Methylicorpusculum oleiharenae: one gene and its partners. The protein of the gene in region 1 interacts with the protein of each later gene in a pairwise test. Links are inferred from orthologs where the notes say so. Each region holds a gene or a part of one and is shown in the gene's direction. Other genes may lie near its edges. The genes, in order: GO003_RS06265, GO003_RS14565 and hypB.

What was found.
Region 2: the proteins of GO003_RS06265 (region 1) and GO003_RS14565 interact in binary tests that used the Escherichia coli proteins (3 or more experiments, as listed by UniProt). The link is inferred for Methylicorpusculum oleiharenae from one-to-one orthologs.
Region 3: the proteins of GO003_RS06265 (region 1) and hypB interact in binary tests that used the Escherichia coli proteins (3 or more experiments, as listed by UniProt). The link is inferred for Methylicorpusculum oleiharenae from one-to-one orthologs.

The regions. Positions count from the first base shown.
Region 1 is NZ_WUTY02000001.1:1,346,799-1,357,199, forward strand. What follows is about bases 2,005-4,761. They hold GO003_RS06265 (FKBP-type peptidyl-prolyl cis-trans isomerase), read left to right. Parts: upstream 2,005-3,021; coding sequence 3,022-3,501; downstream 3,502-4,761. Other genes in these bases: GO003_RS06255 (methyltransferase domain-containing protein), read left to right, coding at 2,005-2,413; greB (transcription elongation factor GreB), read right to left, coding at 2,429-2,926; GO003_RS06270 (nuclear transport factor 2 family protein), read right to left, coding at 3,750-4,229; GO003_RS06275 (copper resistance protein NlpE), read right to left, coding at 4,389-4,761. Outside these bases: groL (chaperonin GroEL), read left to right, coding at 1-1,547; more of GO003_RS06255, read left to right, coding at 1,646-2,004; more of GO003_RS06275, read right to left, coding at 4,762-4,925; GO003_RS06280 (hypothetical protein), read right to left, coding at 5,254-6,660; GO003_RS06285 (DUF1631 family protein), read left to right, coding at 7,040-10,401. UniProt on the Escherichia coli protein: Folding helper with both chaperone and peptidyl-prolyl cis-trans isomerase (PPIase) activities. Chaperone activity prevents aggregation of unfolded or partially folded proteins and promotes their correct folding.
Region 2 is NZ_WUTY02000001.1:3,235,355-3,238,458, forward strand. What follows is about bases 1-2,999. They hold GO003_RS14565 (hydrogenase large subunit), read left to right. Parts: upstream 1-706; coding sequence 707-2,293; downstream 2,294-2,999. Other genes in these bases: GO003_RS14560 (hydrogenase 4 subunit F), read left to right, coding at 1-710; GO003_RS14570 (NADH-quinone oxidoreductase subunit B family protein), read left to right, coding at 2,303-2,815.
Region 3 is NZ_WUTY02000001.1:3,322,739-3,325,746, forward strand. The notes cover bases 179-3,008. They hold hypB (hydrogenase nickel incorporation protein HypB), read left to right. Parts: upstream 179-1,090; coding sequence 1,091-1,927; downstream 1,928-3,008. Other genes in these bases: GO003_RS15045 (HypC/HybG/HupF family hydrogenase formation chaperone), read left to right, coding at 263-499; hypA (hydrogenase maturation nickel metallochaperone HypA), read left to right, coding at 492-842; hypD (hydrogenase formation protein HypD), read left to right, coding at 1,940-3,008. UniProt on the Escherichia coli protein: Involved in the maturation of [NiFe] hydrogenases. Required for nickel insertion into the metal center of the hydrogenase. Exhibits a low intrinsic GTPase activity, which is essential for nickel insertion.

The DNA.
Region 1 (10,401 bases):
CGGTTTTAGATAAAAGCTACGGCGCACCTACGATTACTAAAGACGGTGTATCGGTCGCAAAAGAAATAGAATTAAAAGACAAATTCGAAAACATGGGCGCCCAAATGGTTAAGGAAGTGGCGTCTAAAACTTCCGATGTTGCTGGTGATGGAACAACAACTGCAACGGTTTTAGCCCAATCAATTTTAAACGAAGGCCTGAAAGCAGTTGCTGCCGGCATGAATCCTATGGATTTAAAACGCGGTATTGATAAAGCGGTTGAAGTAGCCGTCAAGTCTATCGAAGCGGCTGCAACACCGTGTACAGACAGCAAAGCGATTGCTCAAGTAGGCACGATCTCTGCTAACTCTGATGAGTCAGTCGGTCAAATCATCGCAGAAGCGATGGAAAAAGTCGGTAAAGAAGGCGTTATCACTGTTGAAGAAGGTTCAGGTTTAGAAAACCAATTGGACGTTGTTGAAGGTATGCAGTTTGACCGTGGTTATCTGTCGCCTTACTTCATCAACAATCAAGACAGCATGAGTTCTGAGCTGGAAAGCCCCTTTATCCTGCTGTACGACAAAAAAATCTCCAACATCCGTGATTTATTACCGATATTGGAAGGCGTTGCCAAATCAGGCCGTCCACTATTGATTGTTGCTGAAGATGTTGAAGGCGAAGCTTTAGCTACGCTGGTTGTCAACAACTTGCGCGGTATCGTAAAAGTGGCTGCGGTTAAAGCGCCAGGATTCGGTGACCGTCGTAAAGCCATGTTGGAAGATGTTGCTATATTGACCGGTGGTACTGTAATTTCTGAAGAAGTCGGCCTGAGCCTTGAAAAAGCCGGATTGGAGTTATTGGGAACTGCGAAAAAAGTACAAGTTACCAAAGAAAACACCACTATTATCGATGGCGCAGGTACTGAAGAAAGCATCAAAAGCCGTGTTGCGCAAATTCGCAAACAAGCTGAAGACGCAACATCTGATTATGACAAGGAAAAACTGCAAGAGCGTCTGGCTAAACTGGCTGGCGGTGTTGCGGTAATCAAGGTTGGCGCAGCGACTGAAGTTGAAATGAAAGAGAAAAAAGCTCGCGTTGAAGACGCATTACACTCAACCCGTGCAGCGGTTGAGGAAGGCGTAGTCGCAGGCGGCGGAACAGCTCTGATTCGTGCTTTAAAAGCGTTGGATGGCTTGAAAGGTATCAATCACGATCAAGATGTGGGTATCAACATCCTGCGTCGTGCTATGGAAGAGCCATTGCGTCAAATCGTCAAAAATGCTGGAGACGAATCTTCAGTTGTCCTGAATGAAGTGGCTAAAGGTACTGGTAACTTCGGTTACAATGCCGCAACAGGCGTCTATGGCGATATGATCGAAATGGGTATCCTGGATCCTGCAAAAGTAACTCGTTTTGCTCTGCAAAACGCAGCATCAGTTGCTGGTTTAATGATCACAACTGAAGTTATGGTCGCTGACGCTCCAAGCGACGACAAAGCTCATGGCGGTCCTGATATGGGCGGCATGGGTGGTATGGGCGGAATGGGTGGCATGGGCGGCATGATGTAATTGCTGACCCAAGCTCTTTACGCTTGACCAAAGCCCCGGCTGGATTCAGCCGGGGCTTTTTTATGAGCATAATTTTTATTTAACACGCGCGATGACAGATGACTCAAGCTAACGATCGGAATTTCGATCAGCTCATCGATAAATTCGACCGCAAAATTTACCAAACCGCGAAAGGGGAATGGCGGCTGAAACTATTAAAAGAAGATCTGACGCCTTTTTACGATGCCGCTGATGCACTGACGGTATGGGATGCTGGGTGTGGTTTTGCCCAAATCAGTCTCTGGTTGGCGAAAAGAGGGCATCATCTGACGCTTTGCGATCTGTCGGAAAAAATGCTTGAACGCGCCAGAGAAGCTTTTATCAATGAAGAGGTGACCGCCGAGTTTTATCTGGATTCAGCTCAAAATCTAGCTTTAAAGCTTCCACAGTATGATTTGATCTTGTTTCATGCGGTTCTCGAATGGCTTGCTAATCCTATGCCGACCTTGCAAACAGTTATTGAGCAGGTGAAACCGGGCGGGCACCTGTCCTTGTTGTTTTACAATCGGAATGCCATGGTTTTCGGCAACGTTTTAAAAGGCGGCTGGCGCTGGAAAAACGTATTGGACGACAGTTATCTGGGGAAAGGCTCCAAAATGACCCCGCCCAACCCGCAATACCCGCATGCTGTTATAGAGTTCCTTGAAAACAATCATTTTAAGATCATCACTCATACCGGGTTACGCGTTTTTCATGATTATCTGAATCACGAGACCTTGGCGCAGAGCAACGCTGACGAACTGTTTGAGCTGGAAAGCCGTTATTGCCGGCTACCCACATTCCGCGACATGGGACGCTATGTGCATCTGGTTGTCCAGCGAGCGTAAGCAAGCAGTTCCGGTTTACTGACTATAAGCAATATCGAGCACCGTATACCGAACCGGTTTTTGTTCGATAACAATCGTCACTTCATCGTCATAGGTTTTTTTCAGCAACACCTTGGCGAGAGGAGAATCCAGACTGATATAGTTCTTCGCAGGGTTAAGTTCATCCGCCCCCACGATTCGATAAGTGACCGGCTCACCGGATTCATTTTCCAGTGTCACCCAGGCCCCGAAAAAAATCTTATCCTGATCTGAAGGGGCTTGGGTGACGACGGTAAGCGAGGGCAAACGCTTTTGCAAGTAATGAATGCGCCGGTCTATACCGCGTAATTCTTTTTTGCGATAAATATATTCGGCATTTTCCGATCGGTCACCTTCTGCGGCAGCGGCGGACAGAGCGGCGGTGACGTCCTTGCGTTTGTCCCATAAGCCCCGTAATTCATTTTCCAGCACTTGATAACCGGCTTGGGTGATATACGGGGATGATTTGGCTTGGGGTGGTTTCCAGCGGCTCATGCGATTTTATATTCCGGTTTTTAATATTTTCAGACAACAGAAGCTTTATTTTATATCATAGCCGTTTCTTAAATTATCAACAGTAGGTTCCCCTCATGCAAGTAGCTGAAAATATGGCTGTTTCTATTCATTACACATTGACCAATGACGCCGGTGAAACGCTGGATAGTTCAATTGGCAGCGATGCGCTGGTTTATCTGCATGGACAGGGCAGTATCATTCCCGGACTGGAACAAGCCCTGCTTGGTAAAGCCGTTGGCGATAAGTTAAATGTCGAAATAGAGCCATCAGAAGCTTACGGTGATTACGATGAAGACATGGTTCAAGTGATTCCGCGTCAGATGTTTGAAGGAATCGATGTGATAGAAGTCGGGATGCAGTTCCATGCCGATGTCAGTTCAGGACCCGGTGTCGTGACGGTCATTAATGTCGAAGGTGATGATGTTACCATCGATGGCAATCATCCACTGGCCGGTATGAAATTATTTTTCGACGTGGAAATAACTGATATTAGAGAAGCGACAATGGACGAATTGGCTCACGGCCACGTGCATGGTGCCGGATGCAGTCATTAATAACCGCTATTGCCCTAAAATCACCCGCTGATTTTAGGGCGGCAACGCCAAATGAACATTCAAACACGTTAGCAATAAGAATGATCGGTCAGACCTGAACGTAAGTTGCGGTTGGCGGCGATAGCCAACCCGACGATTGATCATCCGCTTGCTGTTGGGCTGCGAAAAGCTTAAACCTACCCTTTTTATCATCAAACCGGTAATTGCTGCTTTTAAAAGTTGAACGGTAAATTGTATGAAACAGGTTTTTAGAGTCCAAGATCGCTCAATCCTGGATGATTCTCAGGGCGACGGCCTTGAGGCCAATGAAATTTGCGGTCCGACTCTTTGATAGGTAGGTCGTTGATACTCGCATAACGCTGACGCATTAAGCCGTATTCATCAAATTCCCAGTTCTCGTTGCCGTAAGACCGAAACCATTCATTATTTTCATTGCGCCATTCGTATGCAAACCGGACGGCGATACGGTTACCCTCAAAAGCCCACAGTTCTTTGATTAACCGGTATTCGTATTCGGTGGCCCATTTGCGTTTCAGGAAGTCGATGATTTGTTCCCGCCCCACGGGAAATTCAGCCCGATTTCGCCATTGGCTGTCGGTCGTATAGGCTAAAGCAACTTTTTCAGGAGTGCGATTATTCCAACCGTCTTCAGCCATGCGGACCTTCTCAACTGCAGTTTCGCGTGTGAAGGGCGGAAACGGAGGTCGTGATTCAAGCGTCGTGTTCATTGAAAACTCCCTGTTAATCTTGTTGAGTTTAAGGATATGAACATTTATAGGTTTTCTTGAGCAGCGTAAATGTTATAACCAAGGCAACGGATTGATTTTTTGTCCATCTTCAAAGTGGATGGACAAAAAATGAGCCTCAGTTTGTAACTTCCGTTCCTGTCAGTGAAAATGCACTTCTCGTGACTTAACCATATCACTTCGTTTCAAAACGTAGCTGTCCTCATCATCATTCGATATCATTGATCCGTCTTCATTAATCTGAATGAGCGTGCCTTCATTTTCAATTCGATAATGCCGCGTGCTTTGCCCGCCTTTTTTGGGTGTTAAAACAACGGTATGACTCTCTTCATCCCAGGTGTATTTCCCTTTTTCATAAAACTCCCTTGAGGACTCTCTTGCAGGCTGAGTCACCAGCAGATAATTGTTTTTTTGTTTTAAAGATAGCGTCGCTTTTATTCCCGGGCAATCTTTACAAGGAAGAAATCCGTAGAAAACGCCATGAAAGTCCATGCTTTTATCAATAGGGGTTTCATGTCCTGCATGGCCTGCTTCAGTCTGTTGGCTCTTCGCTCGCATTCTGAGGAAACTTTCTTGAGCTTCGAGGTCGGTCGCCGCAAATGCAGGAATAGCAGGGAGCAGACTGCTAAATAGAAACAAAGCCAGATTCTGTTTTAATTGTTTTTTTATTGCTAGCATGATGAGTTTCCGGAAAATAAAAATTGGGTTGTTGTATTCGCGAATTTACCAGATATATTCGATTTGCCAAAAAAGAAGACCTGAATTAACCTGTCTTAAATCCTAAAGTTCTGTTTTTTATGAATAATTAATTTTTTATGTTTATGGAAATGATCGATTAAAGCGGCAAAAATTCATCATAATTTTTCAATAGGGGAGGGGTAGAATTTTTGATGGCTGCAAATGCCGGTAATGTCAGGTCAGGAACTTTTTGTTTAAAGATCTACAGGGATCCAATTGGCTAAAGTAAGGTTACAGTGTTTCTGCTTAAACGTCATTTGACGAAAGCTCAGGCAAATTTCTTTTTCAATCGCCAAAAAACCAATGCTGAAGCCAGAACCATTCCACAAGCGGAACCCATCAGTATCAAACCCAGGAACAAGATCTGCTTGAATGTATAATCCACTAACTCTTTGCCGCTAGCCTGAGTTTGGCGGGTTAGCGAGTCTACTCGAGCCGAGAGTTCGTCAAATTTACCGGTAGCCAGGGTTTGATCAACGGTTTGCAGCAATTTCACCAAATCAAGTGCAGTAGCGTTGATCTGGGCAGCGGCTGCCGTGTATTCGTTGATGCGAAAGGGCTCTGCGTCCGGGTTTGATGGGCGGGATTGGAGTTGCTGTACGACACCTTGAAAAGACTCCAGGGCTGCTTTTGACGCATCGGACATCTGTTTGCCTGCACTAAGAGCGCTTTCGGTCTGTGCGGCGAGACTGACGAGGCCGGGTTGTTGTTCGTTCAACGCTTGAACGATCTGCTGACGTTCATTGCTGATGAGGCCGGGCAGGCTTTCTGCTGTTTGACTTAACCGGTCTGCCGATTCGGCCGCTTGAGCCGTACTGGTCAGCAGTTTTTCCATCTGAGGCATTTCCACCGTTTGGATGATCAGTAATTCGGTTTCCCAGCGGATCAACGTCGGCATATGTCTGGCCAGAAACAGGCCTCTCTCTGCGAATAGGCGAGAGCTAGCCAGTTCTCGAGTAGCGGGGTCCAGACCTGCCAATGGGTCAATGGAGAGCAGGTTGAACACACTGCTGGTAATGCCTGCCTTGGGGCCGCGGTTCATTTGCGAAATTTCGGACGCGAAGCCCAGCGAACCTAGATCTCTGGGGGAGCGAGCATCTGGGTGTTGCTTGTGCCAGTCAAGAATGGCGGCACGCAGTTCAGTGACCTGTTCTTTTTTCAGCGCCGTCTCGGCAATGCGCCAAATTTCTTTCTCCACCTGCTCGGATGCGTGTCGATAAGGTTCAGCTGATTCGTCGGAGAACTTGGGCGCCCAGAAGTCTTCAAAATTCATCCGGTTTAAGCTGGCAAAGATGACCATGTCGAGGAGATTGGCATAACTGTTGGCCCCTGTGGCGATGGCTAATAAATCGGTGGTAATAGCGATGCGTCGTTTAAGCTGGTTGAGTTTTTTAGGCGCCGAATCGTCTTCCCGCTGAAGATTACGCGCAGCGTTATTAAGCGCTTCTATGGCATTATCTGCAAAGCGGAGTAACTCGGATTGCAGTTCAACAGGATCGGGTGCGTCATTTCCCTGATTAATAGCAAATAGGGAGAAGAGGCCTTTTTCCGGCAATTCCAGTGTGCTTCTGATTAAATTGCAACCGCTAGCACTTAATGTTAGCGCCAGAAGCAGAATGACTTTAGATGCCCATTGAGGGTTATTGGGACAGTAAGGCTTAAGCTCGCCGCGCATGAAGAATCAACTCCCAAAGTGATTTCTGATAAATAGCCACATTGCCTTCTGCTGGTAAATGTCTATCCCATTCAGGGTTTGGGAAGCATCGAAAAGCAGTTTAACATCATTCTAGGCCGTAGGTTTTGACTGTACAGGCGGTGCCGAAATCATGGAATCTCTAATTTTGGTCTGCCCAATAAGATTGATTTAACTTAAGCACCGCAATGATATCTAAAAGCACTCATCCCACTCAAAAAAAGTTGAAGTAGACATTGCTTTTAGAAATTACGGGTTAATTTATCAAAATTTATCAGATCTGATTTTTTCCAAACTATATTTATTATTGATATGACAACTCCGTATTTTATGACCATGCTGCCAATATTTTACTTTTACCATGGCTTCTAGATGCCCTACAAAACGTCGTCGCCACATTCGTTACGCGATCAAATTAGACGCCACACTGGTTTTGAATAATGGGCAAAATTTCTCTTGCGAAGTCCAAGATTTTTGCAGTTCGGGATTTTTATTAGGCCTTAAACCATCAAGCCAGATAGTACAATTTTCGGCTAACAAAAAAGTCCAGCTTCGTTTCTCGTTGCATAGAGAGTCCGATGCACGGCAATTTCAACTTGAAGTCAAAGTAATGCACGCAAGTTCCAAAGGCATCGGTGTTTTCATTAAAAACATGCCCCAGGAAATTTTTAATGCCTTAAAAAATGAGGTTTTTAAGGTGTCCGGCAGAACAGCTCAACATGACATTGAGCCAACCGAAGCAGACCCGCACCAGGATAACTTAAAACAAATAAAAATTTGGCTTGATAAAGAGTTGGTTGGGTTGCTCAACAATTTTTTTGAGAGACTGGATGAGGACTTTAAAAAATCGGTTCATAAAATCTCTACTTCAGCACTTGAGGATTTGATAACAACGCTCAAATTTAATTACGATTCAATTACCAGTGAATTTTGTAATTCGGTTTTTTTGGGTGTCGACAGCATGACCGGTTCCAGCATTCAGGAAAACAGGTTAAATGCCGGTACTATGGAAAAGCTTTCTTTGGTTGAAATGGATGATTTTGAAGATTGGTTAAATCTGTCGGCGTCTATCAGACGGTTAACAAAACATTTTGAATATCCACTTAATCAGATAAACAACCAATTGAAACGGTTATTTGGCCATTGGGCCCATGATGTTAAAAACCCAATCAGCCCGGATGCCTTATGTGATCACTTTCGCGAACTTATCCTGCAATTAAATTTAGAAATCACGATTAATCAAACACTTTATTCAGCGTTTGAAAAAGTATTAACGAAGGATTTGGAGGCGTTGTACGAGCATTTTGAGCATCTGTTATCCAAACTGAGTGCTCCCAAGCCTGCGCCCGCCAAAATTGTCAAGCAACCTGAACAGATCGCGATCGACCATGGTTATTTGGGAGATCCGGTCTTTAAGTTTGATACCAACATCGCCAGGACGCTGGTTAAAACGTTTGCTGTTAAAGAAGATGCTGATCTAAAAAAGCCGGCAACAGTTGAAATGTCCAAAACGTTGCCGGGCCTATTAAACCAAAACCAGCCTCATTCAGGAACTACATCATCAATTCGGAACGCAGCGTCTCAAGGGGGTTTTTCCGCCGAAGAAGTCATCGCGATGATTTCGAAAATGTATAAAACTACAGCTGTAGGTGACAGGAATGAGCCCGTTACAAGCAGTTTACTGCACACACTCATTCGAGATAAGTTAAACGATACTACCGGAATACCTGCGTTTTTTTCTAAGCACGATGTCCATAATATCGAGGTTTATGAAAAGTTTTTCGATACCTTATTCAATGACGTGTCTATTTCCTCTGAAATCAAAGCTTACATGGAACGTATGCAGCTATCGCTTCTCGAACAAACGCTGCAAGGTAACCACTTTTTAAGTGCGGACTCGCACCCTATCAGAAACATACTCAATCAATTAGCGTCTTTGGAATCGGCAGTAAAAGAGAATCGAGTCATCAAAAGAACGCCTGTAAAAAACACGCTGGACAAACTGGTCTTACGAATACTTCAGGAGGCGAGCACTAATTCGTCGATATTTGCAGAAGTGGAGCAAGAGCTACAAGAGGTGACAAAGCAGGTCAAAAAATCGTCAGATCTGACTATCAAAAGAATAATCGAACCTTACGAAGGGCAGCAGCTACTGGAGATGGCAAGGCGCCATGTTCAGCATGAAGTTGATAAGCGCATTGCCGGAAAATTAATTCCTAATTGTGTTTTGATGTTGTTGAATTCGGGATGGCAGCATTTATTGGTTTTACTTGAATTGGATACGGAAAAATCAACTGAGGAAAAATCGGCTAATTACCGGGTAGTCGATGATTTGATCCGTTGGCTGTCCTTTCGAGATGCCGGTCTTGAAGCTGAATACTACGCGATTAGTCAAACCATTACTTTTATAGATGAGAAACTCGGTTCGTTTGCACCCAATGCTTTTAATCACTTTAAAGTCATTGAAGATTTAAGGCGTTGTTTGATAGGTGCCGAATCGCTTGCCGAGAGAAAACGCCTGGAAATAGTCTATGTTGACAGGATTTTACAACCTGAATCCCCAAACAAAAGCCGCCCTATGGATCTTTGGGCTCTTCAGGTGGAGCAATTAGAAGCAGGTGAATGGATAACCTTGTTTAGAAAGCCGGATTTATTCGTGCCTCTTAAGCTCGTGTGGAAAGGACAATTTCCGGAAATTTTAGTCTTTGTTGATAGGGATGGATTAAATAAAACGGAACTGACCAAAATGGAATTGACTGAACTTCTGCGCAACGGAGGGGCAAGCACAATGGAAAATCCGGATGAGCCGTTGATGGACCGCACTACGCAGGTAATGCTGCAGAAAATGCATGAAAAGCTCATATACAACGCAACCCATGATGCTGTTACCGGCTTGTTAACAAGAGATGAGTTTATTAAACAGTTGAAATACGAGCTCGCAAGACAAGGCGACAACCAGCATCTGCTTTGTCATCTGGAAATCCAGGATTTCCAGATGTTAACCATTGTGTGCGGATTAGAAGCAGGTAATCAACTGTTGATGAGCATTACACACATGTTGACCCGTCATTTAACGAATAACGAAATGCTAGCTCGTTTAGGTGATAAAACGTTCGGAATTTTGTTAAAAAACTGCACAAAGCTAGAAGGTTTGGACCGGGCTCGGTCATTAGTCAACCTTATCACCGCAATCCATTTTGATTGGGAAAATAAAAGTTATCCAATTAATATCAACATGGGATTGGCTCCCTTTATAGTAAACGGCTTTGATGCCCAACAATTTTTGCAGCACGCTGTTTCTGCCTGCATTGTCAGTGAACGGTCCGGAAATAATCAGATCAAACTGTTCTGCGAAGAAGACGAAGATTTAAAAAACCAATATAAATTACAGGAATTTGCCGGGCAGATAGATAAAGTACTGTCGGAAAACAGGCTGTTTTTAAGGTGTCAAAAGATAGTCGCCGTAGAAACCGAAAAAAACAGTCATCTACATTACGAAATTCTTCTGGGGATTAAAGATGAAACGGGGAAGACTATTTTACCCGATCATTTTATTCCGGCAGTTGAGAGGCTCAAACGCATGCAGGATTTAGATCAATGGGTGATCACTCATGTTTTTAAATGGATTGAAGAAAATAGAGTATTTTTTGATCAGATCGACGGATTTGCCATTAATCTTTCCGGGCAATCCCTAAATTCACAGGCGTTTCTCGAATTCCTTAC
Region 2 (3,104 bases), 1.9 Mb from region 1 along the record:
TGCTGAATGATGCCTTATATGCAGTCGTCCGCAATAAAATGCTGGTCGACGGCGCCACACAGAATAATTCGGCCGGTTTGTTGATGATGGGTTTTGGCTTATTGTCGTTTCTGGTGGCCGCCGTATTTTTGCATCGCCAGAAAGACATCAAGCGGCTGTTCAGCTACTCCTCCATCGAGCATATGGGCATTATGACATTTGCCTTCGGTATGGGCGGGCCATTGGCAACATTTGCCGCCTTGCTGCACATGACCGTACATTCGCTCACGAAATCAGCGATTTTTGTTACAGTCGGACATGCTGCGCAAGTGGCCGGTACTCAGGATATTAAAAAGATCCGCGGTCTCATCAAAACTCAGCCCAAGATAGGCTGGGGCTTGTTAATAGGGACTGTGGCGATTGCAGGCTTTCCTCCTTTTGGCGTTTTTACCAGCGAGTTTCTAGTCTTATTGGCGACCATGCATAACTACCCCTGGTTGGCGCCCTTACTGTTATTGGGCATAGGCATCGCTTTTGCCGGATTGTTCAGGCATATCCAGCCCATGGTTTTCGGCGAGCAACCTGAAGGTCAAATGCCGGTCAAAGCCAATCTATGGCCAGTGATGTTACATCTGGGGCTGGTGTTTTGGCTGGGTCTAGCCATTCCGGATTTTCTCGCCAACTGGTTTTCACAGGCTACCTTACTGATCTCGGGGACTACGCCATTATGAATGCGTTAAACTGGACTGAAACGCTACGCCAACAACTTGAAGTGTCCGGTATTGTCGTTGATCAGCAAGAATCGGCATACACTCCTCATGCTTTGGTCTGGCAAGTTGCAGCCGAAGCTTGGCAACAACTAGCTGAATTGTCGATGCTTCAAGGCTTGCGTTGGTCGGCAGGCTGGGCTGAGGAAAACGGTGAACAATTCACGGTTCATGCCTTGTTGGAAAAACAGGGTGTTTACCTGCTTACCCGCACCAGCATAGGTTACAAAAAGCCCGAACTACCGAGTCAGGCCACCGTCTATCCTGCGGCAAATCGAAGCGAGCGTCACACTCATGATATGTTCGGCATCAAATTCATTGGGCATCCGGATAAGCGGCCCTGGACACGTCACAAAGCCTGGGATAAACACACTCATCCATTACGTAAAGATTTTCCGGTACAGGGTTCCCCGGAAATCATAACCCCACCCGATATGGATTACCCTTTTATCCGGTCGCATGGGGCAGGGACTTATGAAATACCTGTGGGTCCGGTACACGCCGGGATCATCGAGCCCGGCCATTTTCGTTTTCAGGCAGTAGGCGAGCTGATTCTGAATTTGGAAGAGCGTTTGGGTTACGTGCATAAAGGCATTGAAAAAATCGCCGAAGGCAGAACACCGCAATCTTTGGCGCGTTTAGCCGGGCGGGTATCGGGCGATACCACAGTAAGCCACAGTTGGGCCGCCTGCATAGCTATGGAGCAGGCCGCAGGCTTATCCATACCGGGCAGGGCGGCCCTGATTCGCGGCATTCTTGCAGAGCGCGAACGCGTAGCCAATCACCTGGGTGATATCGGCGCCATTTGTAATGATGTGGCTTTTGTGTTCGCTCAAATGCAATTCAGCCGTTTACGTGAAAACTGGTTACGCACCCATGCAACAGTGTTTGGCCATCGCTTATTGATGGATTGTGTGATTCCGGGCGGGGTCAAATCCGATGTGTCGGATTCCGATTGCCGTCTGATCAAGCAGGACATTATCCAGCTCAGAAAAGAACTGACAGATATCATTACCGCGTTGGATTTAAATTCATCGCTGGAAGACCGCGTTTACACGGCAGGTTTTTTACCGGAAGACATTGCCGCAGCTTTCGGCACCGTCGGTTATGTCGGTAGAGCCAGCGGTCAGGACTTTGACGTGCGAAGAGATTTGGCTTATCCACCTTATGATCAGGTCAAATTTAAAGTCGCTCTGGAAAATCAGGGGGATATCGCTTCCCGATTTTGGATTCGTTATAAGGAAATAATTGCAGCACTAAAACTGATCGAGCAGTTTATCGACTTGCTTACTCCTGGAGAGATTCTGAATGAGTGGCACGTTCCTGTTGCCGGTAGTGAAGGACTGGGAATTGTTGAAGGGTGGCGCGGCGAAATCATTGCATTTGTCCGTTTCGATGGGGACAATAAAATTTCGCGTTTCTATCCACGCGATCCGAGCATTCTCAATTGGCCGGTGCTGGAAAAACTGGTGCTGAACAATATTGTTCCGGATTTTCCGGTATGCAACAAATCCCTGAATGGTTCATATTCAGGGAACGATTTATAGAGAGCGGGCATGTTAAGACTGTTTAAAAAAATTCTTACTACCGGGATTGTTACAGAGCCTGTCAAAGTTCCAAAGGACGCTGAGCTGGAACAATTGGGTATAGCAATCAAACGCCATATCGAACGCAGATATACCGGCAGCATCGCTATAAGGCAAATCGATGCAGGCTCCTGTAACGGCTGCGAGTTGGAAATTCATGCTTTAAATAACCCTTATTATGACATCGAGCGGTTCGGCATACATTTTGTGGCATCACCCCGTCATGCCGACGTATTGCTGGTCACCGGGCCCGTTTCAAGACACATGCAAACAGCCTTGCTTCGCACTTACGAAGCCACGCCAGACCCGAAATGGGTGGTTGCGGTGGGTGATTGCGCCGCTTGCGGGGGCGAATTTGGTATTTCTTATGCCAGTTGCGGTGCCGTATCCAATGTTATTCCAGTTGATGCCGTTATAGCGGGATGCCCGCCCACGCCGCTGGCGCTTTTACAAGGTTTGCTCTCGTTGTGTGAGCGACACTGATCACCGCGTCAATTTTTTATACTGTATTTGCCCAGCCTTTTTTTATTGAGTGTACTCACGTTATGCGTAATTATTCAGCGGAGCAATCAAACAAAGGTGATGCACCGCTTAGGTTGCGGTTGGCGATAGCCAACCCAACAGCCATGTCGGTAATTGTTGGGTTGCGAAAAGGAAGCCTTTTCAATCAAGTACCTAAACACTCTATTCCAAGCGGGGAATATAACCATCGTAATCGAAATTCGGCACCGGGGTGCCCGTCAAAGGACGCCGTAAATTTATCCATGTAGCT
Region 3 (3,008 bases), 2.0 Mb from region 1 along the record:
CTCCTTTCTAATCGAAAAAACGTCTGGTTTCCAGATGGTGTGGGGTGTGTTTGGCGAGGATGTCGGCAGCAGGGAAGCTGCGGTCAAGCCCCCATGGACGGGTTCACGGTGGTTCTCGACAGACACATCCCGCATCATTAGCCACGTCGAACGACTTTTCAGTATGGAAGGCGTAAATCGCTATCAGAGACATAAAAAGGGCCCTATTGTTTAAAGTCGTGTCGTGAGTTTTAATGAGTATATAACAGAATGAGGTAGTGCGATGTGCCTGGCTTTTCCAATGCAGATTGTTGAAATTAATGGTTTTGAAGCCCGTTGTTTATTTAAAGGGATACAGCGCACGGTTAATTTGTTTTTATTACAGGATGAAGAGATCCAGGTGGGTGATTACGTTCTGATTCATGTTGGTTATGCGCTGCAGAAAGTTGATGAAGAGGAGGCCTTTTCCACCTGGGAATTGCTGGATCAACTCGCCGTCAATGAATCAGACTATGCATGAATTGTCGCTGTGTGATGATTTGATCAGACAGGTTCAATTGCTTGCGGATCAGCATCATGCTCAAAATATCGCGCGAGTTACTGTCAGTTTAGGCACATTATCAGGTGTCGAGCCGGTTTTGCTAGTCCAGGCATTTGAAATTCTCAAAGCGGGAACTGCCGCGTCGAATGCCCGTCTGATCATTAACACCGTACCGGTCAGAATTAGATGCGATCATTGCGGACGTGAAGCCGATGTTGATCCCAATAGACTTATATGCCCGGCATGCAAAAGTTTGGATACGCAACTGCTCAGTGGCAGCGAGTTCATCTTGAGTCAGGTTGAGCTTTTTGTGGCGTCCTGAATGGATGCGGCAGGTAATCGGTCGGCGCTCTCATTTGAAAGAGTAAGAATTTAAGATTGGTAACTACTCGCCCCCTTGGAATAGCGGGTGTAGGTGATTGATTGAAAAGGCTTCTGCAACAGGGATGCTGCAGAGAGCTACAGGGAAGTATTCATGCGTCCTTTGAAATCAAGCACCTACACCCAAAAAATGGGGGGTAAGTAGATACTTAGTTTGAACCAATCCATTCAAGTTAAGGGTTAAAACAGATGTGTACTACCTGTGGTTGTCAAATTACATCAGGAAACGAGTCTCAGATTCCAGTGGAAAAGTCGGCTGACGGGGGGGCAACTTCCGTTTTGACCCGGCTGATGGCCGGTAACGATCTGCAGGCTGACCATAATCGCATGCATTTTGATCAACTGGGTGTTTTGGTCATTAACTTAATGTCTTCGCCCGGCTCGGGTAAAACCGCATTACTTGAAGCCACGATTGTGCAGGGTCGGGAAAGGTTTCGAATGGCCGTGATTGAAGGGGATCTGGAAACTGAAAATGATGCACTGCGCATCCGCGCACACGGTGTTCAGGCGCACCAAATCACAACCGGTTCGGCATGCCATCTGGATGCCCATTTAGTCCACGAGGCGCTGCATAAAATCGACTTTTCAGGCATTGATGTGCTATTTATTGAGAATGTCGGTAATCTTGTTTGTCCTGCCAGTTTTGATTTAGGTCATCATCTCAATGTGATTCTGTTGTCCGTTGCGGAAGGGGATGACAAACCAGCCAAATATCCGGTGATGTTCCGCGCGGCGGATGTGATGCTGATTACCAAAACAGATTTGTCGCCCTATCTGGATGAGTTCTCAAATGAAAGGGCAGCGCAAAATTTACGCAATCTGGCCAATCAGGTACCGATTTTTCATTTGTCCGCACGGAACGGAGAGGGCATCGATGTCTGGTTGGACTGGATGGAAGAGCAGATTCAGCTTCAAAAGCAACACGTTAAAAATCGGCCTTCATTCCGGCCTGTGCGACAGCCTGATGCCGGGTTGCATGCAACCCGCATTTTATTAAGCCCCGTCCATCCTGTAAGCAAGTCATAGAGAGAGCAGATAATGGCCTTAAGTGCTCAGCAATGGCTGGTAAAAATAAACGAATTGCCGGTGACTGAAACGACAAAAATCATGAATGTCTGCGGGGGTCATGAGCGCACAATTGCTTTGTCAGGGCTTCGCAGCGTGCTGCCGGAATGGATAGAGCTGATACCCGGGCCGGGGTGTCCAGTTTGTGTCTGTCCCGAGGAAGATATTTATCAAGCTATACAGCTTTCGCTAGAGAAAAATATCATCCTGGCCGCCTTCGGCGACATGCTCAGGGTGCCTGTCAATGCGGGTAAACAGGCTATTCGTACCTTATCGCAGGCTAAAGCTACCGGTGCGGATATTCGAGCGATTGCCAGTCCTATCGAGACGTTGATGATTGCAAAAGAGAATCCCGGGCAAACCGTCGTATTTTTTGCGGCGGGGTTTGAAACTACATTCGCGCCTGTGGCCGCAATGCTGGCAGAAGGCGCGCCTGGAAATCTGCTGATTTTGAGCAGCGGTCGTCTGACATGGCCGGCAGTGGCTTTGTTGCTGGATTCAGAGCAGCCGAATTTCGATGCGCTGATCGCGCCAGGGCATGTGGCGACGGTGATGGGTCCCGAACAATGGCAGTTTGTCGTTTCGCGCCATCAGCTTCCTGTTGCGATTGCCGGTTTTACTCCGGACAGTTTACTGGCAGCCATTTACTCGGTGCTGCGGCAGCGCATGGATAACCATTTGTTCGTCGATAATTGTTATGAACAAGTGGTCAAACCCGGAGGTAATCGCCGTGCTCAACAGTTTCTGTCTCAAGTTTTTGAGGTGTCCGATGCACCGTGGCGGGGTATCGGTACGATTCCTCATTCTGGATATACCTTACAAGCGCATTTTGCCCACCATGATGTTCAGCTGCATTTTGGGTCTTTCCGGGAAGACGCGCGCCGTCATGTCGGCGAAATGCCGCCCGGTTGCGATTGCGCGCGCGTCGTTATGGGAAAGATCAAGCCGGTTGACTGTAAATTGTATGGCCGTTTGTGTGTGCCGAGTCAACCGGTAGGGCCTTGTATGGTTTCTGATGAAGGTGCCTGCCGGATTTGGTGGA